Regions from separate parts of the Syntrophomonas sp. UBA5494 genome, predicted to be linked through region 4. Evidence: riboswitches for the same ligand, from Rfam matches in the RefSeq annotation. Region 4 holds a riboswitch; each other region holds the start of a gene.

Region 1 (4,026 bases), on a different contig from region 4:
TAGGCCAGCAGGTCGCCATCGGCATCCTCAAAAATCTCGCTAAGATCCAGGGTAAACGTATTGCCCAAGTCGACCTCGGCCGCAACCGTGGCGGGAACGCCGCTCTTCAAGGCCGGAGCGGTATTGCTCGTCTCGCCCTCCTCGGCTACTGTGGCGTCTGCATCTATGTTGACCGGGTGCTCGTCAATCAAGCTCCCCCGCCAGCCGGCTCCCTCACTGGTAGAAAAGGTCGTGTTCTCCACACCGGCATACACGGCCCCCGATCCGCCCGCCAAGGTTATGCCCGGCAGCAGCGAAAACATCATCAACAAAACGAGCAGCAGGCCAATGCCTTTCCCGCGCTTGCGCCCTCTCCGACCACTCATCAATCTGCTCATTTACTTATCCCCTCCTTAATTCTCCTTATCGCCATGACTGATCCGCTCTGGATAAGCGATCCGTAATCTTAATGACTTGGTCACCTCCTTCGCTCCCTCGGGTTCATATGCGCACGGTCATCTACATTGGCCCTTGAATCGAGCTTTCGAACCTGGCTCTGGCCGCCGCCTTTTTCTGGGACTTCTCTTTGCGTGCCTGGGCTCTCCGCTCCAGCTTATAACGACGGTTTTCACTCACCGGCTTTATTCCAGCTTTTTCCAAAATCCTGGGCCAGTTCCCCAGACGCGCTTTGATATATTGGAACCCGGGCACCTCCGCCTTGGTGGGCGGTCGTCCCAACTGATCCGCTATGCCCCGCAGGTACTGATAGAGCTGTTCCTCGCTTTTCATTTGATAAACAATGCTGCACTGGCCTGATGAATCGCTTTCGGTTCCGATTTCCCCTGTATTCTGTCTTGCGGTTTCAAGATGGCTTAGATTCTCAATATTGATTGATTGACGTTCTGATTTCACAAATGAACTCCTTCCGTATCCATAATTGGAAAAAGCCCTGGCTTCCATAGAGAAGCCGGGGCTGATGAACACAATTGAATCCCGCCCTGATCGACAGTTTGCGAACTCACATAACACCTTTCCATGGAAGGCTCGCGAAGTATTGTTAAGGCAGGTTTCCTGGCTGGTGGTTCATCATTGCCTTTTGCTTCCTGGATTTGCTCCAGTGGTCTGTTAAAAAGCATTGCCCCACTTACAGTGGCCCGGACCGCCCGGGATTTTCACCCGGTTCCCTTTTAAATCCGGTTTTGTACCGGATTCACCTTGACAACAAGACGTTCTATATCTAATTACAGGCTTTTTATGCTATCATGCGCCCCCTTAAAATAAAAAAACGGAAACACTATTCTAAAATAGTGCCTCCGTTGTTCGGTCAGCATTTGGCTAGAATCCAATTTTTTTCTTCCAATTTTCCAATGATTCTCTACGGCTCATTATTCCAGCAAAATCATTCATAGCCCGGAATCGGCAATATGCAATAAATGATAATACGCTATTAAATACATGCTATGCCAACATCTTCTTATTGTCAACCGCTTCAAGCCAAGCTTGTATCTAAGCTTCGATCAGTCCGTATTTCAGCTTGATGCGGTCCAGTTTTTCCAGCATGGGGCGGGAAATAAGCCACAGAAATGTGACCGTGGCCGCAGCGTGCACCAGATCAAAGGGAATGCCCTGAATATAAGCCAGATAGAACATTTCCTTCACGGGGCGGGACTGAAACATGAATACCGACGCCGGGTTCATGATGCCGCCGTAGATGAAGAAGGTGGCAAATCCGCCAAAAATACTGAGCGCCACACGATTTCTTCGCAAAATCCCTTTGCGAAACAAAACCCCTGCCAAAAATCCGATGATGCCGAAGCCGAACATCTGCCATGGCGTCCACGGCCCCTGCCCGAAAAACATGTTGGACACAAAGCCGGTGACCGCGCCCACCAGAAACCCGGCCTCGCCGCCAAAGGCTACTCCGGCGATGATGACGATGGCCACCACCGGCTTGAATTGAGGCAGCATGAAAAAGGCGGCACGCCCAGCGACACCGAGGGCGCAAAGCACCGCAATGACGATCAGTTCTCTGGCCTGGGGCCGGCGGCTTTCAAAAACCAGCACAAAAGGCAGCATGGTCTCCAGCAGGATGAGCATGCTGATAAAATAATATTTGCGGTCTCCCAGGTAATAAATCCCGATGTAAATGGTCAGCGGAATGGCAATCAGGATCATCACCATAGCCGACAGGGTACGTTTGGAGAGGCGGCGCTTTTCCGGTGCGGTTTGCTCGTTTTTCAGCGGCGCTACCATTCTTGGACCCCAAAGCGCCCAGGTCACAAGGAAAAGCGCTCCCGCCAGGGTTAAGATCAACCGCGCGTAGCGCCATACGACGCCGGTATCGGCCGCAAGCTCTGTGGCCAAAGCCCCCCCGGCTAAAAGCACGGAAAAGCCGCCCCAGTAGTCCGCAGCTCCAACTATCGCCGCTACAAAGACCGTCGTTCCAAGTAAGGCCGCAATTTTGCGCCACAAGGGAAGCGCGCCCGGCAGCTTCCGGGCCGCATCTTCTTCCGGCCAGGCCGGGGGGTCTTTTTCTTCCCGCATGGCGGGCTTGCGCGGAACACCGGAATCCGCCGGCAAAAGGTTAAATATCCCGGCATCCCCGCCGCAGGCGGTGATGATGTCCTTGGCCGTCACCGCCTGTTCCAGCCTGTTTCGGGCCATGCGGTTTGCCGCCGTAGTGTAAAAGCTGTTGCCGGAGAAGAAGCGGCGGGGCACACCGGCGCTTACAATCCCGCCGTCAAAAAACAGGGCGCAGGTCTGGGCGTGTGCGGCGCAAAACTCCACATCATGGCTTACCATGATGATGGTGACGCCATGAACCAGAAGATCATGGAGGATGGCGGCGAAGACTTGCTTGAACTCACTGTCCATCCCCTTGGTGGGTTCATCCAGTAGCAGAATTTTCGGCTCCAAAAGCAGCACTTTGGCCAGAGCCGCCCGCTGCTGCTCACCCCCGGAAAGATCGTAGGGATGCCGTTGCATAAACCCGTCCAAACGGCACAGCCTGGATATTGCGCTGATCCGCTCCTCTTTTTCCCACTTAGCCAGCTTTTTTCCCGCCAGCATCTCCAGAAGATCTTCCCGCACGGTTTTTTTCACAAACAGGGCCTGGGGATTCTGGGGCAGGACCCCCAGCAGCCTGTCAAACAGCTGAGCTCCGATTTGGGAAAATTCCCGCCCGCCTATGAGGACACTGCCCCGATAGGGTTTGTTCAGATTGGCAATCAGCGAAAGCATGGTGGTCTTGCCGGTGCCGTTGCCGCCCACGATGGCGTAGAACTCACCCGGGAACACCCTTAGTGACAAACCTTTGATCACATCGGGGGCGTCTTTTTCATAGCGGAACCACACTTCGTCCAGCTCCACGGCGGGGATGCCTGCTTGATCACCAGCCGGCGGATCTTCATACGCAAGCGCAGCCAGCGGTTGTCTTGCGGACAAATTCTCCAGCCAGGCCCGGCCTTCCCGCACCGTAACGGGGCAGAGCAGGTCGTTTTCCACGCCGGCGTAGATCCGCATGGGGACCGGCATGGCCAGAAACATGCCGTGGCGTCGATTTTTCAACTCTTCGCCCACTTCCCGCGGGGCGCCGTCGCAGATGATCCGCCCCTCGTCCATGACCAGGACGCGGTCGGACAAAGGAAATACTTCCTCCAGGCGGTGCTCAGTCATGAGTACGGTGATGCCCAGTTCCCGGTTTATCTTGCCGACGGTGGCCAGAAAATCTGCTGCCGCGATGGGATCCAGCTGGCTGGTGGGCTCGTCGAGAATGAGTACCGAGGGCTGCATGGCCATGATGGAGGCCAGATTCAGAAGCTGCTTTTGCCCGCCGGAAAGATCGGTGACATTTTGATAAAACCAGTTTTGAATGCCGAAAAAAGAGGCCATTTCCGCCACCCGCAGGCGAATGGAGGGGGTGTCGAAGCCCAGGCTTTCAAGTCCGAAGGCCAACTCATGCCAGACCTTGTCGGTGACGATTTGATTATCGGGGTTTTGCAATACAAATCCGATCTTGGCGCTCTGGGTGCGCAGGTCAAGGGCGGA
Region 2 (4,026 bases), on a different contig from region 4:
GTTTTGGAGGGGCTAAATGCAGGGACGTTTGCCCCTGGCATATCCCTCAGCGCCAGGGCGGGGTAGGGCTGTATTTGGAAGTAGTCCCGGATTTGGCTGGAGGAGGAGTTATGTATAAATGTGACATGTGCCATGATCTGATCAAGCAGGGACAGCAACCGGCCTGCGTAAGCGCCTGTCCCAGGAATGCTATTATGTTTGGCCCTCAGTATGAGCTGCATGAGTATGCACAGAACTGGGCCCGCCAGAATCAAGGCTATGTGTACGGAGATGAGGAGAACGGTGGAACAGCTAATTTCTATATTTCCATGATACCTTTTGAAGTTATCAATCTTGCCATTATCGACCAGGATCTGGACGGCACGACTGGCAGAGTCGATATGGCGGTAAATATTGAAAACCCACTTGACGAGCCTGGTAATATCTTGAGCGGTTTATTAATGGCTCCTGTTGCCGGGGTATTGGCAGCAGGAATAAGTACTTACCAGATTATGAAAGGGGGCAATGACGTTGAAGATTAAGCGCCACAATACAGCTATACGCTTTACTCATTGGGTTACCGCGATGTCTATTTTTGTCCTGTTGTTTACCGGCTTTGGACAAATGCCCGTTTACAAAAGATATTATGTGGACCAACTACCGGGGCTGGCCTGGTCGAGCAATTTTCTGGCTACATTGTATCTGCATTATCTGGCAGCTATGGCATTAATATTTATAAGTGCCTATTATGTGACCTATTTAATTGTCAGTAAAAGATGGGACATCATACCCCGCAGGGGTGATTTTAAGGAGTCCATGCAGATATTTGCTTCCATGCTGGGGTTGGCCGAGGAACCGGAAAATGACAAATATCTGGCAGAACAACGCCTGGCCTTCGCGGTGACTGCTTTCTCGGTAATGGCCTTGATTGTAACCGGAATACTGAAGGTATATAAAAACCTGCCCGGGATGGAATTTTCAGTGGGTACGGTATTCTGGCTGGCGCAGATTCATAATCTGTTTACCGTGATATTGCTGCTTTCGGTTATTGTTCACCTGGCAGCGTTTCTCATCAAGGCTAACCGGCCCCTGGTAGCAAGTATGTTCACAGGCTATATCGATAGGGAGTACGTAATACATCGCCATGCTGCGTGGTGGGATAAACTGAATAAAGAGCACCGTGAAGCCGGCCTCACGTCTCCACCCGTACACCCTGAAGCAGTTCTCATAGCGGAGCAGGGAAAATCTTGCCTTGACAAAACCGGGAATTCATCCTAGTATAAACAAAAAAATAGGCCATGAGAGTTGCAGGTGCCCGACAGGGAGAATAGGGAACCGGGTGCAAATCCCGGGCGGGCCCGCCACTGTAATGCTGAGCCGATGCCGCAGCCACTCCGGTAAGGGGGAAGGGGCATGCCGGTGAAGAAGCTGAGTCAGGAGACCTGCCTGTAGCTTAAGGTTGAAGCCGAAAGGCAAAAACCTGGTACGGAATTGGAGAGTCCATACCTTTTTGAGGTATGGGTTTTTTATTTTTTATGGGGGTGAATGAAATCAAAGCAGCGGTTTTGGAGACCATCGGCAGCATCCGTATTGAAGACCGTCCCGAACCTCAATGCCAGGAGGGGGATGTCATTTTAAAAACCGAGGTGTGCGGCTTGTGCCGTACTGATATGAAAGCCTACACCATCGGACAGCGGGATCTGCGGCTTCCCCGAGTGCTCGGGCACGAGATAACCGCCACCGTGGTTGAGGCCTGCAGTCAGACTGAATTCCGCCCCGGGGACCGGGTGCAGGTTTCACCCGGTGTGCCCTGCGGAAACTGCCATTTTTGCCGGCAAGGTCTGGACCACCTGTGCGACCGGGTGGAAATCATGGGATTCCACCGTGACGGAGGCTTTCAGGAGTATCTGCACATACCTGCTGCGGCGGCCCAGAGGGGCATTCTCAATCACATCCCGGCGGGATTGTCATTTGAAGAAGCCTGTATGTCAGAGCCTCTGGCCTGTGCCATTAATATGCAGGACGCTTTGCATGTCGGTCATGGTGATGCAGTCCTGATTTGGGGGGGCGGTCCCCTGGGAATATTAAACGCCCGGCTGGCCAGGAGCCGGGGGGCTGAAGAGATCTTCATAGTGGAGAGCCATCCTGATAGAATGATGCGTCTGCAGGATTTGGAAAATAGATGCCACTTACTGGCTGATCTTGAAGGGCTCAGAAAGGCGCTCACGGTCATTACAGATCACGGCCAGGCTGATGTCGTCATACCTTGTTGTCCCGATCCCAATGCCTTCAGAAGCTCCCTGCAGGTATGCTCCAAGCGGGGGCGGATTGGATTCTTCAGCGGGATGTCACAGCAGCCGGGCTTCACCAATGATGAATGGAACCTGCTTCACTACCTGGAACTAACCGTTATCGGCGCATATGGATGCTCCATACGTAATAACCGCTCCGCCATGCAGTTGATGGAAAGAGGGGATGTGGTGGTCAAAGACCTGATTTCCAGGCGTATCGGACTGGATGAACTGCAAGAAGGGTTGGATTTGATAGCTGCGGGGAAGGAAATGAAAATAGCGATGGATATGAAAAAAGGGAGGTAATGTGAGATGTCATTATGCGCACAGGAATTTGGCCGGACTATTGCTGATTTGATCAACCAGGTTGATCTGCCGCGGGACCGTTCCAAGACAGTATTCAGTGAAGTTCTGCTGGATCGTCAGTCGGCCATGCATCAGGGCGCATTTTTGAGCGCCCTGGCCGCCAAAGGTGAGACCGCTGAAGAGATTGCCGGGATCTGGGAGGCTATATATGAACATGACACCTGCAAGGTTGCCCTGGATAACCATGCTGATGTGGTGGAAAACTGCGGCACCGGGATGGATAGCCTGAAAACGTTTAACATCAGTACTGCCGCATCTATCATTGCGGCAGCTGCGGGAGTGGTGATGGCCAAGCACGGCAGCCGCGCCATTACCTCCAGCTGCGGAACCATCGACCTTTTAGAAGCATTGGGCGTTGATGTTGAAGGTCCCCCGGAACTGGTGAAACACAGCATTGAAACGGCTGGTATCGGTATCTTTAATGGTATGAGCCCGCATATTCATCAAAGCCTGGGCAGAATTTTATCCCAGATTTCGTTCGGAACAGTTCTGAACATTGCGGCCTCCCTGGCCAACCCGGCCCTGCCCCGCTATGCCGTCCGCGGCGTCTACGACCGGGGATTGCTGACCCCGGTAGCCAGGGTGATGAACGAAATAGGATACCGGCGCGCCCTGGTGGTACACGGGCTGGACGCCGGCGGCGAACAGGGCATGGATGAGGCTTCCACCCTGGGAGAGACCCTGGTGGCAGAATTGTATCCCGACGGCTCAATTCGCGAGTTTTCTTTTTACCCGCAGGATTACGGAATTAAACAGGCCAGTCTGGAGGATCTCAGGCCCCATATCGACAGGGAACAGGAGGTCCTGCAATTCCTGCGGGTGATTGCGGGGCTGGAAAACGGCCCCCGCACCGATATTGCCTGCCTGAATGCCGCACTGGTCATCTATGTTACCAGACCGGAGTCATCTCTGGCCGACTGCCTGCAGGCTGCCAGGGAAATGATTAACAAGGGCCTGGCCCTGCAAAAGCTTAGAGCATGGGTGTCAGCACAAAACCAACGCCCGGAACGGGGCATTATCAGGCTTAACCAGCTTTTGGAGAAGATGTAAAAGACATTCCCGACGATTTGTCACCCCGGAGAGGAGGAGCATGGTGATTAAAATGCTGGCGATTAAAACCGGAGCGGGATACTACAAAGAGGGCGATCCGTACATGATGGTGGATTTGCCCCGGGCATCAGTCTACCCGCCGGAAAAGGCGGAATACGTGCAAGGCATTATGACGGGCTTAAAGCAGCAAGGGGTGGCAAGCCGACTGGTCGAGATGCATATAAGCCTTACCGAATGGGAGGACATATCCGCCTGGCGCAGCAGCCAGATTTGAGCTGTCAGGCTCCGGGGTAAAGCAAAGCCGTAACAAATACAGATGCCAATATTACTGAATATTTAA
Region 3 (4,026 bases), on a different contig from region 4:
ATTTTGACGACATTACCCATTGCAGCTCCTCCTAACCAAATCTATAGAAAATATCTAAAACCCGGGCAAGTTGCTTAACTATACTGCCCGTGACCCGGCGCCTGTTTATGGGATGGCGGACTATAGCTATTTACACTTCAATCCCAATCTCCTGCCCAAATTGATGGCAGTGAGGTCATAGCCCAAAATGCTCCCGTCCAGGGCATACATAGCGGTTCCAACCGTAATCTTGTCCTGGCAGCGCTGCTGGCAATGACTGCTGGCGGCTGCAGCCAGGTATTGATAGACCATTTCCATTTGGTCTGCTTTGATCAATGGTATGACCGCATCTATGGTATTGGCCTTCATCACCTCTGCGATTAACTCCCGCCTGGCTCCCAGGAGGGCTAAGTGGGCAGCCATGGTCTCCCTGCGGGCATCGGCAACCTTGCTGTGGGTTTGAAACACCCCGGCTGAAACCTTGATTAATTTGCCGATGTGGCCAAACAGCAGTATCCTTCTGACTTTGCGCTTAAGGGCGGCGTCCAGCATCTGCCCCACGAAGTTGCTGGTCTGCACCACTGCGTCAGCCGGGGCCCCTAATTTGCTTATCTGCTGAGCTCCCATACCCCCGGGAGTGAAAACCAGGGTACGGTAGCCCAGAGCCATAGCTTGATTAATCTGCGGGATCAGGGAATCGAGATAAGCCTGTTCGGACATGGGGCGCACCAGCCCCGAGGTGCCTAGTATGGATATGCCTCCTTCTATGCCCAGCCGTGGATTCAAGGTTTTTTTGGCCAGACGCTGCCCGCCCGGCGCGGATATTACCACCTTGAGGCCCTGTCCGGGCGGCAGCAGGGGAAGCAGAGCGCGTTCGATCATGCTGCGCGGAACCGGGTTTATAGCTGGTTCGCCCACCGGCACCGATAAACCCGGTTTGGTGACCGTCCCCACTCCCGCGCCCCCTTTGATTACGATGCCTGCAGCGGGCAGCAATCGCACCTCCGCCAGAATGCTGATGCCATTGGTCACGTCAGGATCATCACCGGCATCCTTTATGACCCGGGCGATGGCGCCGTATTCAGTCCGCCATGATTTGGTTACCGGTATTTCCGCCAGATGGCCGTCCGGCAGCTCTACTCTCACTGAGGCCGCCACTCTGTCCTGCAATAGTCTTATCAAAGCGGCTTTGCTGGCAGCGGCAGCACAAGTTCCGGTGGAATAACCCCAGCGCATGGCCTTCAATGAGCCCACCTCCTCCTGTATCAGCATTTCTCTTTAGCAGACTCAGATTTGATCTATTCCCATCAATTGCTATCTATTTCCATATTCAGCGCAGGCCTCCACAAAACGCCGGGCTGCTTTGGGATTGGCCCGCAGCTGCAGATGCAGATATGAAGCCAACAGTGAACCCTCGGCATATCCGCCCCGGCTTATTCCCCGCCCCATGCCTCCTTCGAGTCCGAAAGCACAGTCTTGCGGGTTGATACCCTCCAGGGTTGAGTAATGAAACTCGTGCCCGCGCAATACCTCGCCTTTTCCGGCTATTACTGTGTCTCTCAGGGCAATAGCCTTAATATAGCCTAGTTCCTGCAGCTTCCGGGTCATAATGATCTCACCCGGCACCAGCCCCACTCCGGGCCAGGAGTTGCCCTCCCAGTCCTTCAGGGTCCGGGACAAATACATCAGCCCGCCGCACTCCGCCAGTATGGGCATGCCCATCCGGTGGGCCTGGCGCAGAGCCTTCTGCATGCCGGAATTCCGGCTTAATTGCGATAAAAACATTTCCGGGAAGCCGCCGCCGACATAGATCCCATCCACTTCCGGCAAAGAAGCATCATTCAGGGGGCTGAAATACTTCAGCTCTGCTCCCAGTTCAGACAGGTAGTCCAGACTGTCTTGATAGTAAAAACTAAAGGCGGCATCCCTGGCCACTCCGATAACAGTCCGCTTTTCAACCTGAGGCGCTTGCCAGCTGAGTTCCATAGGCTTGGCTTCCCCGGCCAGGGCCAGTACCGCTTCCATATCCAGATTTGACTCTACCAAATCCGCCATTTTATGGAGATGGCCTGCCAATTCCCCATGTTCATCGGCGGGCAGCAAACCCAGATGCCGCTCGGGAATGGATATACTTTCCTGCCAGGGGACACAGCCCAGCACTTTGACTCCCAGCTCCGATTCCAGATTGGGGAGCACCCATTCTCGATGGAAAGGAGAAGCCTGGTTCAATACTATACCTTTGATTTCTACCCCGGGCTGGTATTCCATAAAGCCTTTAACCAACGCCACACAGCTCTGCGACATGCTTTTTACATTTACCACCAGAACCACCGGGGTGTTCAACATCAAAGCCACCTCGGCGCTGCTGCCGGCAATCCTCTCCCCCCGGTAGCCGTCAAACAGCCCCATCACCCCTTCAATGATGGATATTTCAGCCGAAGCGGCGTTCTTGGCAAATACAGTTTGCATCACCTGAGGAGGCATCATCCAGCTGTCCAGATTGTGGGAACTGCGACCGCAGGCATGACTGTGCAAACCGGAGTCGATATAATCCGGTCCTACTTTGAAGGGCTGCACCTTGATCCGGCGCCGCTTCAGAGCTGCCATCAACCCCAATGAAACTGTGGTTTTGCCGCTGCTGCTGTGCACGCCGGCGATCATCAGTCGTGGGAACTGCACCGAGACTCACTTCCTGCTTCCATATTTCCCAATAAAAAAGGCTTCTACTTGCTCAAAAGTAGAAGCCTACAGCTTTACCGTCCAAATGCGAACCAAACCCTATCCGCGGGGCTGATTATTCGCAAGCTATTGGCAGGTTTACTGGCTCCCAGATCATCCTCCCCACACCCCTTCCCGATTCCTCAGTGGCTAATGTGTGGTTCGTACTGGTTACAGTGGCGGGACCGCTCAGGATTTTAACCTGATTCCCTTTATCCCTCTCGGGACCAGTAGCTTCAACTTTAGAGTTGCCCCCATTATAATACAATCCTTTAAAAATGCCAACATAATAATTTGCGTACAAATGACACCGGAAAACGCTTTCCCTGAGTCATTATTCCGATGCGGTTCTGAATTGCTAAAACGAATGACACCGGGGAATTTGGTCTAATCATCACCCCGGCTTGGGAGCTGATTGCCGCGCTGTATGACCCTGGATCCAAAACGCCGGCGAATCTGATCCATAAGCATATCCACCTTTTCATATTGGGCAGATTCTTCGAAGAGGCCGCCCTGCTCCCAATCCGGTGCCGATGATAGCTTTCCCAGGCTGAGGCCGATCAGGCGTAAGGGAGAATCTCCCCGGTAGCTCTTCTGCAGCAGTTCATCAGCGACCTGCCCGATGACCACATCAGCATGGCTGGGGGCGATAGTCCGGCTGCGGTTGATGGTTTTAAAGCTGCTGTAACGCAGTTTGAGGGTTACTGTAGAACAGTACAGCTTGTCGCGGCGCAGTTTACGGCACAACTCGGCGGAGAAAGCAGCCAGGTTTTTTTGCAGGATCTGCATATCATCAATGTCTTCCGGAAAGGTGACCTCCCTGCCCAGGGATTTACGCTCTTCATGGGTTTCGACCTGGCGTGTGTCGATGCCCCGGGCTAATTCCCAGTAATGCTGCCCGCTTGCGCCCATGCGTTCTGCAAGCCAACCGGTTGGGAGGTCCTGTACATCACCGACGGTTTTGATCCCCAGCCGCTCCAGGGCTTGCCGGGCCTTTTCACCCACCCCCCAGAGCCGTGTGACCGGCAGGGGTCTTATTATTTCCAGGGCCCGGTCATAGGGGATGATGCACAAACCGTCCGGTTTGTTCAGGTCGGAGGCCAGCTTGGCCAGGAACTTGTTATAAGAAATGCCCACCGATATAGTCAGGCCCAGTTCGCTTCTGACCCGGCGTTTGATTTCCCGCCCAATAGCCTCCGGGCTGCCGAAGAGATTTTGAGTTCCGCTGATATCAAGAAAAGCCTCGTCAACGGAAATTGGTTCCATGAGGGGGGTGTAATCGGAGAGAATGGCAAAAACCTGATGGGATACCTCCAGGTAACGCTCCAT
Region 4 (4,026 bases):
ATTCCGTGCGGGTTCGGGCCGCGGTAAATAGTGTTTTGATTACCCTTTTTGAGGGCAGCATTCTGGCGGTTTTGACTGTCTTCCTATTTCTGCGCAACTGGCGCAGCACCCTGATTGGCGCCCTGGCCATTCCTACTTCCATCATCACCACCTTCCTGATGATATGGTTTATGGGCTTCAGCCTGAACACCATGTCCCTCATGGCCCTGTCACTGTCGGTAGGTCTGCTTATAGATGATGCCATCGTGGTGATAGAAAACATTGTCCGGCACATGCACCTGGGCAAAACCCCCTTAGAGGCCGCCCGGGAGGCCACCGCTGAAATCGGCCTGGCGGTTATGGCCACCACCTTTACGGTGATTGCGGTGTTCCTGCCCGTAGGTATGATGACCGGCATGGTAGGGCAGTTTTTTAAGCAATTTGGTCTGACGGTAATATTCAGTGTGTTTGTCTCCCTGTTGGTGTCCTTCACCCTGGTTCCATTGCTGGGCTCCAGGTACCTCAAGGAGGGTGAGGACCAGTATCGGGGAGTAATCGGAAAGATCCTGACCGCATTCGATCAGGGATTTGAATGGTTCAAATCGCAATATCTGCTGCTGCTGGACGCAGCCTTGGCGCATCGCCTCAAAACCCTGGCAGTAGCGGGAGTGTTATTCGTCGGCAGCCTGTTCGTGATACCGTTCATGGGCTCCAGTTTTGTACCCAACAGTGATTTCGGGGAGTTCAGCGTATTGTTGGATTTGGATGCCGGGATCACCCTGGATTCCGCCGCCCAGGTAGCAGCAGCTGCGGATCAGATTATAAGCCGTCATCCCCAGGTTTTAAGCACCTATGTTTCCACTTCAGCCGAGAACGCCCGCATCTTTGTGCAGTTGACCGACAAGAGCCAGCGTAAGGCGAGTATGGAAGACATCGCGGCGGAAATGCGGCAGCAATTGCAGACCCAGCCTGGTTTTAGCGCCAGCATGCTTTTCAACACTGCCATTGCTGAAACATACGCCTGGGAGTATCGTATTCAGGGAGATGATATAGAGCTAATGGCTGAATATGCGGCAAAGGCCCAGGGCATCCTGGAAAGCATCCCCGGGGTAGTTGACGTTTCCAACAGCTACCGGGAAGGCAGCCCGGAGACCAGATTGGAGGTAGACCGGCAGCGAGCCGCGGATTTGGGCATCAGCACCGGGTATATCGGCGATACCCTCTACACCCTGTTCACCGGGAGGGTGGTGTCACAGTATAAAGAGGGCGGGGAAGAGATTGATGTGCGTTTGCAGCTCAACGAATCACAGCGCCGCAGCCTTTCCGATTTAAGCCGGGTGTACTTGCCGACCTCAAACGGTAATATTGCCCTGAGTCAGTTTACCAAGCAGGTTTTCTCCACCTCCCCGCGTTCTATCGACCGCTTTGACCGCTCCCGTGAAATTGCCTTGATCGGCAATCTGCGGGGCATTTCTTTGGGAGATTTTAATAAGCAGTTTGCCCAGCGCATGGAGGAGGAACTCAAGCTGCCAGACGGTTATCGGGTATATGCCGGAGGTGATGCCGAAAGCATGGCAGACACATTCGATTCGCTGGGCTTAGCCCTGGTGATAGGTATTCTGTTCATATTCTTCATATTGGCGGCACAATTTGAAAGCTATATAGATCCCTTTTCCATCATGTTTTCCCTGCCTCTGGCCATTGTCGGAGCTATTCTGGGCTTGTTCCTGATGGGCAGCGATTTGAGTCTGGTTTCCATGATCGGCGTAATCTTGCTGATGGGCCTGGTAACCAAGAATGCCATACTGTTGATCGACTTTACCAAGCAAGCCCGGGCCAGGGGAGTGGAACGCAATCAAGCCTTGCGGGAGGCTGCCGCCACCCGCCTGCGCCCTATTTTAATGACAACTACCGCTATGATACTGGGAATGGTGCCAGTGGCCATGTCCCTGGGAGCAGGAGCCGAATGGCGGGCCCCGATGGCCCATGCCACTATCGGAGGCCTGATCACCTCCACCTTGTTGACTCTGGTGGTGGTGCCGGTGATCTATACCCTTTTCGACGACTTGACTCATTGGCGTAAAAAGCCTGTGCCTGAGGACATTGAAGCGAGCCCAACTGCCGCACCGGACGGTTTGCATGCCACTAGCCCAGAACGGGACGGTTATTCGCCATAAACAGTTATATAACTGACGGTTGTCAAATATATTGAAAAATACCGCCATGCAGGAGGTTGAACTATGTGGATCATATACACTGATAAGCAGGGAGACAACTATCCCCTTGAAATCGGCTTTAAATTGATCGACTCTTCCGAAATCTGCCATGATTATGACCGGATTACCGGCTACTGCCGGGAGGGATGCCCGGATTATGCCTCCGGGGGCTGTCCGCCTTACGCCCCGGCCTTGGCGGAGGTAGCGGTAAAATACCCTTACGGTATTTTGATCTATGCCAAGTTTCTTTCCCGCTTTAAGCCGGCCGGGATGGCGGCTGAAGATTTCAGCCTGCAGGACCTGGTTCTGTCAGATATGCTGAATCAACTGGGCTATGCGGTTATAGGCCAGCATCCGGATAGCTTGTTTTTCTTGAACTGCGGTCACTGCCAGGGATGTGGCACGGAAACCTGCAGTTTCAAACTGGGTGAGGAGAGCTGCCGCAAGCCTGAACGGCGCGCTTATTCCATCGCCGCTACCGGAGTGGATGTGACCCAGACCCTGAAGGATGTTTTTGATATCACCCTGCAATGGATCAAGGAAGGCAATCAGACCGAATACATCATCAAGGTCATGGGGCTGCTCAGCCCGGACCCCGAGTTGCCGCAGGCCATTGAACAGCGGCTGGAGCCGGTATTGAACAGTCTGGAATGCATAAAATACCAGGTTGGCAGCTCTGAAGCGGGGCTGATTTTGGAAGAGAGATATTCAGTTACTCTATAGATCGGATTATTTTTGTGCTTGTCAGTATTTCATGTGCAAGTATATAATTAAAAAAATTGAATCACCTCATGTTTCGGGTGCCCCTTTAGGGGATAATAGGGAATCAGGTGCAAGACCTGAACGGACCCGCCACTGTAACCGGGGAGTTCCAAGCCGTATAGCCACTGGGAAACTGGGAAGGCTGGCTTGTATCTAAGGAGCGTTTGATCCGGGAGTCAGGAAACCTGCCTGTAAAACATCTGGTTGAGAATGAAGGTAAAGTTCTCAGGCCTTAATGGCTTGGGGACTTTTTAATTTTGGCTAATACTAAAGGAGGTTTTATCAAATGGAACGACTGGAAGCAACCTTGCAGAGTATTGGAGAACCGAACCTTGAAGCGGCGCAAGCAGCGCAGAAGCGCCTGGACAATCTCACCAAACCCCTGGGCGCCCTGGGGATTATGGAGCAGATCGTAGTGCGCCTGGCCGCCATCCAGGGTAAAACTATCCCCGAACTGGGGGCTAAAGTGGTTATGGTCATGGCCGGCGACCATGGGGTGGTGGCCGAAGGAGTCAGCGCCTATCCCCAGGAGGTCACCCCGCAAATGGTACTGAACTTCCTTAATAACGGGGCCGCCATTAATGTTTTTTCCAACTATACCGGCTCCAAAGTGGTGGTCACAGATGTGGGAGTGATGAGTCCGGCCATTGAGCATCCCCGGCTCAATGTTCGCAAAATCCGGGAGGGAACCCGCAACATGGCCCGGGAAGCAGCCATGACCGAAGCTGAAGCAGTGGCTGCTATTGAAGTGGGAATAGAACTGGTTCAGGCTGAGATCGATGCCGGGGCGACCCTGGTGGCCACCGGGGAGATGGGAATCGGAAACACCACTCCCAGCAGCGCCATTCTGGCTGTATTTAGCGGGGTTGATCTGGATATAATCACCGGCCGCGGCACCGGACTTGATGACAGCGGCCGCCACAAGAAAATCGCGGTAATCAAACAGGCCCTGGAGCTAAACCAGCCCGATCCCGGCCAGCCGCTGGATGTGCTGAAGAAAGTAGGGGGACTGGAAATCGCCGCCTTGACCGGTGTCATTATAGGCGCTGCAGCCCGGCGCGTACCGGTG

What was found. A riboswitch is a leader RNA that binds a small molecule or an ion and turns the genes downstream of it on or off. The one in region 4 is predicted to bind cobalamin.
Region 1: it holds a riboswitch for cobalamin, as region 4 does, so the genes downstream of both, B3W37_RS06200 (homing endonuclease associated repeat-containing protein) here and cobT (nicotinate-nucleotide--dimethylbenzimidazole phosphoribosyltransferase) in region 4, are expected to answer to the same signal.
Region 2: it holds a riboswitch for cobalamin, as region 4 does, so the genes downstream of both, B3W37_RS12370 (alcohol dehydrogenase catalytic domain-containing protein) here and cobT (nicotinate-nucleotide--dimethylbenzimidazole phosphoribosyltransferase) in region 4, are expected to answer to the same signal.
Region 3: it holds a riboswitch for cobalamin, as region 4 does, so the genes downstream of both, B3W37_RS08130 (cobyrinic acid a,c-diamide synthase CobB) here and cobT (nicotinate-nucleotide--dimethylbenzimidazole phosphoribosyltransferase) in region 4, are expected to answer to the same signal.

Annotation. Positions count from the first base shown of each region.
Region 1 is NZ_DIPG01000052.1:438-4,463, forward strand. It holds partial or broken gene B3W37_RS06195 (hypothetical protein) at 1-377, opposite strand, end outside; gene B3W37_RS06200 (homing endonuclease associated repeat-containing protein) at 499-891, opposite strand; cobalamin riboswitch at 1,024-1,212, opposite strand; gene B3W37_RS06205 (ECF transporter S component) at 1,486-4,026, opposite strand, start outside.
Region 2 is NZ_DIPG01000111.1:20,389-24,414, reverse strand. It holds gene B3W37_RS12380 (4Fe-4S dicluster domain-containing protein) at 1-521, shown strand, start outside; gene B3W37_RS12375 (formate dehydrogenase subunit gamma) at 511-1,257, shown strand; cobalamin riboswitch at 1,272-1,443, shown strand; gene B3W37_RS12370 (alcohol dehydrogenase catalytic domain-containing protein) at 1,521-2,576, shown strand; gene trpD (anthranilate phosphoribosyltransferase) at 2,583-3,686, shown strand; gene B3W37_RS12360 (hypothetical protein) at 3,727-3,960, shown strand.
Region 3 is NZ_DIPG01000071.1:4,678-8,703, reverse strand. It holds gene cbiE (precorrin-6y C5,15-methyltransferase (decarboxylating) subunit CbiE) at 1-20, opposite strand, end outside; gene cbiD (cobalt-precorrin-5B (C(1))-methyltransferase CbiD) at 127-1,215, opposite strand; gene B3W37_RS08130 (cobyrinic acid a,c-diamide synthase CobB) at 1,294-2,658, opposite strand; cobalamin riboswitch at 2,773-2,944, opposite strand; gene B3W37_RS08125 (DNA polymerase IV) at 3,085-4,026, opposite strand, start outside.
Region 4 is NZ_DIPG01000104.1:9,271-13,296, forward strand. It holds gene B3W37_RS11750 (efflux RND transporter permease subunit) at 1-2,156, shown strand, start outside; gene B3W37_RS11755 (DUF2284 domain-containing protein) at 2,220-2,918, shown strand; cobalamin riboswitch at 2,977-3,164, shown strand; partial or broken gene cobT (nicotinate-nucleotide--dimethylbenzimidazole phosphoribosyltransferase) at 3,244-4,026, shown strand, end outside.